One region of the Clostridioides sp. ES-S-0108-01 genome, then DNA from elsewhere that is predicted to be linked to it. Evidence: a T-box and tRNA genes for the amino acid it is inferred to sense, from the RefSeq annotation. Region 1 holds a T-box; the other regions hold tRNA genes.
What was found. A T-box is a leader RNA that pairs with one kind of tRNA and senses whether it is charged. The one in region 1 lies ahead of serS (serine--tRNA ligase), so its partner is inferred to be a tRNA-Ser.
Positions count from the first base shown of each region.

Region 2: it has a tRNA-Ser gene. The T-box ahead of serS (serine--tRNA ligase) is inferred to sense a tRNA for this amino acid. The anticodon was not compared.
Region 3: it has a tRNA-Ser gene. The T-box ahead of serS (serine--tRNA ligase) is inferred to sense a tRNA for this amino acid. The anticodon was not compared.

Region 1 is NZ_JADGMN010000042.1:21-4,162, reverse strand. It holds gene IR152_RS19255 (nucleoside deaminase) at 1-447, opposite strand, end outside; gene serS (serine--tRNA ligase) at 775-2,046, opposite strand; T-box leader at 2,172-2,377, opposite strand; gene IR152_RS19245 (mechanosensitive ion channel family protein) at 2,504-3,385, opposite strand; gene IR152_RS19240 (transcription repressor NadR) at 3,397-3,906, opposite strand; rRNA gene rrf (5S ribosomal RNA) at 4,034-4,142, opposite strand, start outside.
Region 2 is NZ_JADGMN010000002.1:129,846-134,177, reverse strand. It holds gene IR152_RS03025 (hypothetical protein) at 1-176, opposite strand, end outside; gene IR152_RS03020 (flagellar motor protein MotB) at 371-1,099, opposite strand; gene IR152_RS03015 (flagellar motor protein) at 1,120-1,908, opposite strand; tRNA gene IR152_RS03010 (tRNA-Ser) at 1,997-2,087, opposite strand; gene IR152_RS03005 (DeoR/GlpR family DNA-binding transcription regulator) at 2,346-3,110, shown strand; gene IR152_RS03000 (ethanolamine utilization protein EutH) at 3,562-4,332, opposite strand, start outside.
Region 3 is NZ_JADGMN010000010.1:72,985-77,316, reverse strand. It holds gene IR152_RS11125 (helix-turn-helix domain-containing protein) at 166-588, shown strand; gene IR152_RS11120 (hypothetical protein) at 689-877, opposite strand; gene IR152_RS11115 (hypothetical protein) at 1,250-1,867, opposite strand; tRNA gene IR152_RS11110 (tRNA-Ser) at 1,923-2,013, opposite strand; gene IR152_RS11105 (hypothetical protein) at 2,233-2,598, opposite strand; gene IR152_RS11100 (hypothetical protein) at 2,602-3,120, opposite strand; gene IR152_RS11095 (DEAD/DEAH box helicase) at 3,606-4,332, opposite strand, start outside.

The DNA of each region.
Region 1 (4,142 bases):
TTTTCTTAATGCCTTAAAAAATTCTTGCAATATGATCGAGCATTCTTCTTGCAAAACATCAAAAGCTACTTTTACATTATTATTATTAAAATAATCTAATTTGAACTCATGCTGTTTTTCTATATATGAATTTTTTACATGTCTTGTCCCTATTATAAGCTTTTTTATTCTAGAATTAACTATTGCACCACTACACATTATGCAAGGTTCCATTGTAACATATAAATCACAATCAGTCAACCTCCAACCACCTAATTTTTCTGATGCTTGTTTTATCGCTAAAATTTCTGCATGAGCTGTAGAATCTTTTAACGTTTCTGTAAGGTTATGAGCTCTAGCTATTATTTGATTATCTTTAACTATAATAGCACCTATTGGTATTTCTCTTTTATTATATGCTTTCAATGCTTCTTTCAATGCTTCTTTCATATAAAATGAACTTTCCATAATTCCTCCCAAAACTTATAACAAACTTATCTTATCATAATTCATTTTATAATTCAACTTAATTTTTATTTTGTTTATTTAATTATTACTATATATAGCTATATTTTATTTAAATTAGTTCTAAAATAATTTTTAGATATTTATATAAGAGTTGTTTTATAAAGATATTTGGTATTTTATGATGAAAATTCTGTTATATGAATTAACATAAAAAAACTATGAAATTTAATATTTATAATAATTTCATAGCTTTTTTAATTTATTATTTACTTATAATATATTTTCTACATTAAAACATATTTCTACATATACAATATTAATATAAAATTATCTTATAACATCAACACCCATATAAGGTCTTAATTCTTCTGGAACTACTACAGAACCATCTGCTTGCTGATAATTTTCTAATATAGCAGCTAAACATCTTCCTATAGCTAATCCAGAACCATTTAAAGTATGAACATATTCCGCTTTTGATTTTTTATCTCTTTTAAATCTTATTCCTGCTCTTCTAGCTTGGAAATCTTCAAAGTTTGAACAAGAAGATATTTCTACATATCTATTATAACTTGGCATCCAAACTTCTAAATCATATTTAAATGCAGCTGTGAATCCTAAATCTCCTGTACATATTTTTACAACTCTATATGGAAGACCTAACATTTGTAGCATAGTTTCAGCATCATGAGTTAATGATTCTAATTCATCATAAGAATCTTCTGGCTTAACAAATTTAACTAACTCAACTTTATTAAATTGATGTTGTCTAACTAAGCCTCTTGTGTCTCTTCCTGCTGAACCTGCTTCAGATCTAAAGCAAGGAGTATATGCACAATATTTAATTGGAAGTTCTGCGACATCTAATATTTCATTAGCATGTATATTAGTAACTGGTACTTCAGCTGTTGGTATTAAGAAATACTCTAGCCCTTCTATTTTAAACATATCTTCTTCAAATTTAGGAAGTTGACCAGTACCTATAAAGCTATTTTTATTAGCCATAAATGGAGGTAAAACTTCTGTATAGCCATGCTTAGCTGTATGAGTATTTAAAAAGAAATTCATTAAAGATCTTTCTAATCTAGCCCCTAACCCTCTATACAAAGTAAATCTTGAACCAGTTATTTTACTGGCTCTTTCAAAATCTAATATACCTATACCAGTACCTATATCCCAATGCGCTTTATGCTCAAAATTAAATTTAGTAGGTTCTCCCCAAGTTCTTATTTGAACATTGTCTTCATCCGTTTCACCTTGTGGTACTTCTGGATGAGGAACATTTGGTATTCTCATTAATGTATATTCCATTTTTGCTTCTACTTCTTTTACTTTCTCATCAATACCTTTTATCTTATCTGATAGCTCTTTTAATCTTGCCTTTTCTTCTGTTACATCTTTTCCTTCTTTTATTAATTGTGGTATTTTTTTAGAATTTACATTTAATTCATTTTTCATAACTTCAACTTCTTGAAGTATTTCTCTTCTTTTATTATCTAACTCCACTACAGCATCAAGGTCAAATTCTTTTTCACCTCTTCTTTCCATAGCTTTTTTGATATCATCTAAATTTTCTCTTATTCTTTTAATATCTAACATATTAATTCCTCCTAATAATTTTGATAATATAAATTATAATTCCAATTTAATTTACAAATATTATAACTGTAAACTTTTAGTTTAAACAAATTTGAAAAATAAAAAAAGACCTCCGTTTACCCTATAAAAGGGACGAAAATCTTTTATCCGCGTTGCCACCCTAATTGACTATACTAAAATGTATAATCCTCTCAGACCTATAACGTAGGTAAACGTCTAGCTTTAACTAGAAGCTCTAGAGTAGATTCAAAAACCATTGTAATGAGTTTTCACCATCCACTCATTCTCTGAATACAATCTGTTTTTTACTATTTTCCTTCACAGCTTTTTAACTAATTGTTTTATTTGATAATCATTATATTATATATATTAACATGTTTCAATACTATTATTCAAATTTTTTTAGAATTTTTTTAATTTTTTATATTAAATTCAAATTTTTTATTTAATTAAGATGTTATCTTTTATCTATTGTATTTAAATTACTTGTATTATTAAATAATAATGAAGATGGAATAAATGGAACTTTTATATTATTTTCATCAAACTTATTTTTGACTTTTTCCATTACATCAAAGTATACATCCCAGTAATCATCAGTTTTTACCCAAGGTCTAGCAACTATTTGTAAAGTATTATTTCCTATAGAATTTAAACCTATAATAGGCTTTGGATCGTCCAATATTCTTTTTTCATTCATAAAAATTTCATTTAATATAGACTTAACTATATCTATATCACTATCATATGAAATATTATATGAAAAATCTATTCTTCTTTTATTCTGATGTGTGTAATTAATTATATTATTACTTGTCAGTTGAAAATTGGGTATAATTATAGTTTTATTATCTGGAGTTTTAAGAACAGTGCTAAATATCTGTATATCAGAAACTGTACCTTCTACACCTGAACCTTGAATATAATCACCTATATTAAATGGCTTAAAAAATAAAATAATCATACCTGAACCTAGATTTGATAATATTTCTTTAAAGGCTAATCCTATACTAAATCCAGCAGCTCCTAACACAGCTACAACTGATGTAGTTTGTATCCCTATAATACCTAAACTTATCAATGATATAATAGACAACATAGATATATATATTCCATATACAATAAAATTATTTACACCTTTACTCATTCCATATTTGATTAGAAACTTTGAAACCATCTTTCTTACTATTTTAGATATATAGATACCTATTACAAATACAATTATTGCATATATAATATTTGGTATATTATCACTAAAGTTATTGAGCATGTTTTCTAAAGTTCTCTTAGTTATATTACTATTTGTTGAGGCAGTCTTAGCCAATGATAAAAAATTCATTTAACTCCTCCTTATGATAATATTCCTTTGTCCTCTAACTTTTTTATTATAGCCTGTATAGTTTCTTCTTTTAGCGCCTCAATTGTATGAATATGGCTACATTCTGTCAGAACTGATAACTGTTTAAATTCATTTGTCTCAACCTTCTTCATAAAATTATCTATATCCATTTTAGAATAAATATTAAGTTCTGCAGTTATCTGACCATATGTTGGATGATTTACAATGACATCTTTTATAATACCACCTAAATCTACAATAATCTTTAACTCATCATAAATTTCTTTAGAATTTTTATGGTTTTTACATTTTACTTGTTTTGTAAAATATGGTTGATTATATATTATATATCCTTGAGGTGTAGCTATTATTTCAAATCCTCTAGCTCTTATAAGTGCTATATCTTGTACTATTACTTGTCTACTTACATTTAATATCTCAGCTAACATTCCACCTTTTACAGGACACTTAGATTCTTTCAAAATATCTATTAATTTACTTCTTCTTTCATGAGAGTTCATATTACACCTTCTTTCTAAATCAAAAACTTTACCTATACTATATAATTCTATATTTTATCTTATTATAAATCAATATTGACTTTATATTCTATTTAATCTTAACTTTTATAACAAATAAAAAAAGATTAAGTGGCTACGTCCTACTCTCCCAGGCAGTTTCCCACCAAGTACCATCAGCGCTAGAGAGCTTAACTTCTGTGTTCGGAATGGGAACAGGTGTATCCTCTCTGCTATTG
Region 2 (4,332 bases), on a different contig from region 1:
ACTAGAAGTACACATAGTACAATACTAGATTTATTAATAATATCATCAATCTTATCTACTTTCCTAGATTGTTTATTAGCTTCCTTTAGTTTTTCTTTATTTAAATTCTCAACCTTTTTATTATACCTTTCTCTTGTTTTATCTTTATATTTTGCGTTTTTATTTTTATTACCCACTTATTTCCTCACCCTCTATAAATTTTTTTAATTGAGCTTTTACATTATTTAAATATTATATATTTAAGTTAATATTATATTAAGATACCATATGTTCTCACAAAAAGGTAAATTACTATTCATCTATTTTTAATTTTCGCATAAAAAAGCCATCTCTTTTTGGAAATAATTCTGTATTGAGATAGCTTATTTAACTACTTATTTTTTGCAACATTTTCTACATTATCATATTTACTATCAACTAAAACTATATCGACTCTTCTATTTTTTGACCTACCTTCTTCAGATGAATTCTCTGCTATTGGTCTAAATTCACCGTATCCTACAGCAGACAATTTATCTGGTGATATACCTGCATTGTCAATAAGAAGTTGAACAACATTGGTTGCTCTCATAACTGATAAATCCCAGTTTGACTTAAACTCAGAATTTTTTATAGACATGTTGTCTGTATGACCTTCTACCCTCATGTAACTATTCATTTCATTTAACATCTTACCAATTTGAATAATCTTATCTCTAGAATTATCCTTTACAATTGATTTTCCAGTATCAAATAGTATTGTATCTTTAAGTCTTATTACTAGTCCTCTATCTTGAACTTTTAGTGATACTGAATTAGCCATACCATTTTCATTTAAATACTTCTGAATTTCCTCACCAACTTTTTTAAATTCAACATTTTGTAAACTATCTAAATTATCACTTCCTGGTTCTATTTTGCTATTACCACCTTCAATAACTCCAGCAGACCCACCAAACGCAGAATTTAGAGATTGAGATAATTGTTTATATTTCTCTGCATCAACATTACTCATAGAATACATTATGACAAAGAAAATCATAAGTAGTGTTATGAGGTCTGAATAAGTTAAAAGCCATCGCTCATTATTTTCTTCTTTTTCATCTTCATCATACAACATAAATATTCCATCCTTTTATATTATTCAGCTTTAACATCAGTTTCTTCAAGTTCGACTAATTCTTTTGAATTTAAAAATATTTTTAATTTTTCTGTCATTAAATTAGAATTATCACCCTCAAGTATAGATAGTATTGCTTCTATCACCAAAAGTCTTTCGCTTATTTCCTGTTGATTTATAGCCTTAAGTTTTGATGCTATTGGTAACCATATTAAATTGGCAGAACCAACACCATATAAAGTAGCCAAAAACGCAACAGAAATTTGAGGTCCTAACGCATCTGGATTACTTGAAAGATTACCTAAAATATGTACTAGCCCCATAACTGTACCTATTATCCCCAGTGTAGGTGCATATCCCCCTGCTGAATCAAAAATTGCTATTCCTTCTTTATGTCGTTTTGATGTTATCTGTATCTGTGATTCCAATATGTTTCTTATAGTAACTGCATCCACTCCATCTACCATAAGTTCAAGACCTTTTCTAATAAAAGGGTCTAAATCATCATTCTCGCTTATTTCTTTATCAATGCTAAGAAGCCCCTCTTTTCTAGCTTTGATTGCAATTTCTTTGAAATATATTATATTTTCTATATTATTAGGTCTTTTATTTTTAAAAGCTAATAACATTATCTTTATAGACTTTTTAAACACTGGAAATGGCGTTGAAGCCCCAACAGCTCCTATAGTTCCACCAAAAACAACTAGTGCTGATGAAAACACAAATAATGCTCCAACATGCCCTCCGTCAATGATAAAAGCAACTACTAAAGATACTATCCCCACTATGAAAAAAATTAAAGTTATCATCTATTCCCTCCTTTCTTTAGTTATACATATCGAATTATTTATAGACATTATAAAAAGACTATCTTTAACAAGAATAGCCTTCAATAATTGGCGGAGAAGGAGGGATTCGAACCCTCGCACCGGTTACCCAGCCTAATCCCTTAGCAGGGGATCCTCTTGAGCCACTTGAGTACTTCTCCAGATTTCTATACTATTAAATTATATAATAAAACTATATTTTAGTCAATTATTTTATAAAATTTAAGTTATTTTGAATTATTAAATATCTATTTTTACTTTTTTACTTAAATGTAAGTTTCAAATATGGTAAAATTATCTTGCATAGTACTTATAATATTATTTGATAAATATACATACATTAACAAATATACATAAATCTTAACTTAATTGTAAGTTATGCAAAAACTAAAATAATACTAATCCAAGGAGGATATTTTATGTTACCACAGGAAAGATACGAGAAGATTTTAAGTATTCTCGAATCAGATAATATAATTAAAATAAATGACATAGTTCAAATGTTTGATATATCAATAGAAACTGCACGAAGAGATTTAGCTCATATGGAGAGTATTGGTCTTTTAAAAAGAGTTTATGGTGGTGCTATACCAGTTATAGCAAGTAGTGTAGAACTCAACTACGTTAAAAGAAAAAAAATAAACTCAAATGATAAAAAACAGATTGCTATTAAATGTAGTGAGTTTATAAATACAAATGATACTATTTTTATGGATACTGGAACTACTGTCCTTGAAGTTTCAAAAAATTTAAAAGACAAAAAAAATCTAACTGTAATAACCAACTCAATTTTAGTTGCAAATGAACTTATGAATACTAATATAAAAGTATATGTACTTGGTGGTTATCTTAGAGAAACTGAAGGTTCTTTTTCTGGTCCGCTTACACTATCAGCTATAGAACAATTTAATGTCGATAAGGCTATTTTAGGTGCTGGAGGTATAACTCTTGAAAATGGTATCTCTGACTATCACTTAGAAGAAGCACTTGTTAGGAAAAAAATGATTGAAAGGTCTAGAAAATCTATAGTGGTTGTTGAGCCTCCTAAGTTTGGTATAAATTCATTCGCATCAGTAGCTCCTATAGAACATATAGATACTATTATTACATCTGCTAGTATAGACCATAATACAATAATAGAATTTTCTCAAAAAGGAATACCTCTGGTCATAGCTGATAATTAGCTTCTATGATTTTAGTTCCTTGATGTAATAAATTAAAATTAGGGAGCCAAATAATTATTTATTTAGCTCCATTTATACTTAGACAATGCTTTATATTTTTAATTACGTAACTACTTTCAGTTAACTTATCATTTTCGGTTATTCGATTATCAGTTTACTTAATTTATCATTTTAGTTATTCGATTACCAGTTTACTTAATTTATCATTTTAGTTATTTGATTACCAGTTTACTTAATTTATCATTTCAGTTATTCGATTACCAGTTTACTCAATTTATCATTTTTAGTTATTTTATTATCTTTTTTACTTAACTTACCATCGAGCATTTACTGATATAGAAATAAAAGGTGATAAGAAAACAGGTTATAGTTATTTGGCTTTTCAATTTATTTTTAGTTATTTAAAATCCTAATTTAAAACAACTTAAACCTGACTCAAGGATTACTTATTCTACACTGCATCTTTCTTCATTTTAATACTTTGTTCTTCTTCTAAAGTTAAATCTTTTGTCATAAGCATGGCAAGTGCAATTGCCAATATTCCACCAACCAATTTACCAATTACAACAGGTGTAATCATCTCTGGAACTACTCCTGCTGTAAATCCTAAATGGTCCCCCAAAGCTGCTGTAGCACAAACTAACCATGCAGTATTTACCACTTTTCCTTTTGGACTCATACTTTTCATCATTTTATACACTGGAATACTATTAGCTAAAGTAAAGACTAACCCTGCTGCACTAGTAGCATCCATACCTAATTTTCCACCTACCATTGTAAGTGGTTTATTAAGAACTTTAACTAATAAATGTAATATTGGAAAAGTACCTAATAATACTATTGCAATACTTCCAATTACTTGAATCCCTTCTCTTATAGGTGTCATTCCTTTTATAAGTACTATACCTGTTATTTCTTGAAATGCTGATGCTCCCAATCCTATTGTTATCAATATAGATATAAATTTTCCAAAAACTAATGACCCATTTATCATAAGTGTAGAATTCAATTTTAAACCTACCGCTAATATTACTGCCAGTATTATCACTGGTATCATATTTATAATTACCATTGATAAATTAAATCCTGCTATTAATCCTCCTACAATTCCCCCAAAAGGTATTGTTATCAACCCTATCAATAATCCTTTTGCAAAAAATGGTCTGTCCTCATATTCTATAAGACCTAATCCTACTGGTATTGAAAATACTAATGTACACCC
Region 3 (4,332 bases), on a different contig from region 1:
CTCTTTGTCTAAAGTTTGTAAGTCTTCTTTTTAATTACTCAAAGTAATTTTATCACTTAAAGTAATTTGTATTTTTATAATACACTCCACATAAAGTAATGTCAAGTATAATATTTTATTACTTTATGTGATATAATAACTATAAGGATACTTGGAGGTGAAAAAATGTTCGGAGAAAGATTAAAAGAACTTAGAGTCAAGTTTGGATTAAAGCAATATGAATTAGCTGAAATATTAAATGTATCACAAAGTACTATAGGCATGTATGAAAATGACCAAAGAACACCACCAGCAGAATCTATAGTTAAATTAGCTGAATACTTTAATGTCACTACAGATTATCTTCTAGGTCATACTAAAGCTAATTATTCAGTTGATACAGACAAAACAAAAATTCAATCAATCATTGATTCTTTAGCTTCATATGAATCAATTAAAATTCCAAAGGAAAAATTTAGATCTTTAGATGAATATATTGATTTAATTAACTCTGATGAAGATATTAAAGAAACAATAAAAATGTATATGAGACTAGACAAGGAAGACAAAAAAGCTATAAGAAGAATTATAGAAAATTCATTGAAATAATAACGAAGAGGATAAAGCATACTCTTCTTCTTTATCTGCTATAGTTTAATGTGATAATATCTCCCTAATATTAATAAAAAATAAATAGCCTAATATTGATTTATTTGACTATTGTTTCACTTAATCTAATTGTTATATTTAAATCTGTATCACCAGTATATTTATCTAAAAGTTCACTAAGTAATACTTCATTGTCTCCATCTTTTAAATGTTCTACAAATTTATAACTACCATCTTCTTGTTTTACTATTTCACATTTTTCTAATACTGTTCCTTTATTATTCTTCATATATTTTCTCCTTTATTTTTATATTATTTATAACTCTACTGGGAATATATTTATTTGCAAATTAGGCAGCCTTGTAGCTAACAATAGCTAATATAAGTTAACGCATTTAGCATTTATCAAGGATTTTATATAACTTTTTTATTTTATTTTTACTATTTTAATAATTTAATCTTTTATCCTTGAGATTTTACATTTGAATTTTTAACTTTAAGCTTTATATCTATTGTTCTCTTTTATACATTACAATCGTTTTGTTTGTATGTACCCATCACTTTTTATATAAGCAGTTTGATTTTTAACCCAAAATCAGTGGGAACTTATAATTTATGTTATTCGCCTAACCTGCAAATTAAAAAATAGCCTAATTAAAGGCTATTTTAAATCTACATCTATAATTGTAAGTGCATTTGATGTACTCAATGCAAAATCAACTTCTTTTTCAAATTCTTCTATTTCATCTCTTAACTTTTCTATTTTCTCTCTTACTTTTAAAGGGTCTACTAAAGACCATTCCTGTTGTTTTTTATAAAATGAAATAAGTTCCACTCCATCTTTACTTTTTTCTTTTTCCTCAAACATTTTATCTGTATTTCTTTGCACCTCTTCATTTTTACGATTTACTTCAGACATCATACAATCATAATTACTAACCATTTGTCTCAATAAAGATTTATCTAATTCTATACTATTTTTTCTTTTTATTGCTTCTAAAACTGTATAATTTTTATTACCAATTTGAACATTTGTTATAGCATTAGAGATATTAATTGCTTTATCTAATGCATTATAATTATATATTAAATCTTCTATTTGCTGGTATTTACTTGAAACTTCTACATTAAAATCTTCTACGCTTGTTTTTGTTTCATATACATTTTTATCAGAACCTTTTTTAGTACCTACAATTCTAAAATTATCAATACATCTGTCTATCTTATCTTCTAATAACTTTTTTTCTGCTAAAGCTTTATGAACATTATATTTAACCATAAAAACATCTCCCTTTTAATTAAAATATTATTTAAAAACAACAAACTTTTTCTATTGGAAGAGAGGAAGGGATTTGAACCCTCGTATCAAATTAATTGACCTAATAGTTTAGCAAACTATCCTCTTTACCACTTGAGTACCTCTCCATATTTGGCAAAGCAAAAGACTCGAACTTTCATAGTATAATACAAAAGTTTTAGAGACTGTTGCTTTACCAATTAAACACATCTAATTTTCTTTAAATATACTTATTAAATATTATTTAGTTTAATTGTAGGAATAATAGGAATAGAACCTATGACCTTTCAGTATGAACCAAATACTCTAACCACCTTAACTATATCCCTTTTGAAAACAAATTTAAATTATATTACCAATTTAAAATCTATATCATTTTCCTCCAACCAACTTTTAGCTATCTTCTCCATTTCCAATATTTCTTCATCTGAAAATCTAGCTAATCCTTTACCTTTTCGATTTCTAATATTAATGCCAAGTTTATAATTAATGAATCTATAAAATTCATCCCATGCTTTACCAAACATACAATTAAATTTTTTAACGGATATTGTCCTAATACATTTATTAATAACAGCTTTACTTTCTGTTATAGTAACTGAATTAGTTACAACATCTTCTAAATGAGATATTCTTTTATTTTTCAAGCCTATTAGCTCAGTCTGTAGTACAGATAATTTATTATGGTCGCCAGAAATTATCGCTTCAAGCATATCTTATCTTATATTTTGTTCAGTTCTAATTTCTTCTATTACATCATCTACAATTTTAGTTTGTTCTTCTGCATCATGTATGATATCTAATAATCTAGTTCTAACTTCTTTAGCAACTTCCGAATCTCTAAGCAACATACCTATTCTGAGAATTGCTCTTTTTGGTATTAAAATTAATCCCGTATTATTTATAGATACACTTTCATTGTTTTTAAATGTTACTATTGATTTTGTTCTTTCATTTTTTACGTTTTCCAAATTAATTGGATTTCGTTTAAATATAGATATTATCTCATTTTTCTTATATTTCTTTAGTCCATCATTCTTTAGTTCCTCTTTGTTTAATCTTATGCATTCTTGAACTGTAGATTCTTTAACTTCATAATAATTAGAAACAAGTTCTACTGTACTGAAATCCGTATTTCCTAAAGTCAATATTTCTTTTACATGCTCCAATACATCTACTCTATCTATATTTCTATCTCTTAATTCTTTATTTTCTATAAGTTTTTCACCATTCATTTTATCAAATCTCCCTTTTAGTATTTAATAAAAAGAAAAAGAAAGACTTACTGCTATCTCACGACATGTGCTTTCTTCCAGTTCTGAAATGGTGAGTAATTATCCCACAAATTTCACGTTGTAGTTTAATATTTTAGTGACATCATCATCCTATATTTTAAGATACCTATTATTAGTCACCAGAGCTTCTCAAATGAGCTATCTCTGCTAATTGTATTAACTTTTAGCATATTCTATGTTTGCTATCATATGTCACCATATGAAGGGGTTTTTAACCCATATGTATTAAATTAAAAATAATAAATCCGAAAGCTTTAGCTGAGGATAACAACTGAACGGAGTGAAGGCGTTAGCAATAGCTACCGCATCACTAGCGTTCTTTGGTATCACTTCGGCTAAAGCCTTGTGATTTATTATTATATTCATATAGTATGAGTGTGCATTTTTCGGATGTCCTCATTCAAAAACATCCATTTTTTGCACAGTTATATTTTATTTATTTTATATAATGTTTCTTGCTTTTTGTTTATTCTTTTTCTAATTTTTTCAATTTGATAAGAATGTATTTTTAAATAATTAATAAATTTATTAACTGAGATTAGTCTTCCTCTGTCATCTTTTAATCCATATTCTTTTACTAAATTTTCTAGTTCTACTTTTAATAACCATTGATTTAAGTATTCATCTCTTATAGTAATTACATCTACTTTTTTATCATCATCAGTTCTAACTACTAATAAGTCAACATCATGTCTTACTCTACCTCTAGCCTGAACTTGTTGAGTTAAATTTGTAGTATTAACTATGACTAATTGCATATCTTTATCATATATGTTAACACCTGTTTCTGTAGCTCTATTAATTATTAGTACATTATATGGAAATTTTAATTCTCCATTTTCTATTAAATACTTTCTTACTTTTAGTTGTTCTTCTGTCATTTCATAATCTTTATTATTGTTAGACCATATACATATTGGGTTTAATCCTTTGTCTATACACATTTGTTCTATGAATTGCATGTTACTTATACTTGTTGTATATATAAGACATTTCATATCTGCATATTCAAATGATTGTTTATACTCATCCAATTGAAATTGTATTTGAGAAATATGATTTATATATGATTCTCTTTTATTAATATATCTTTTAATTTCTTTACTAGTTGAGTAATCAATTGTATCAAAGTATTTACCTATATCATTATAT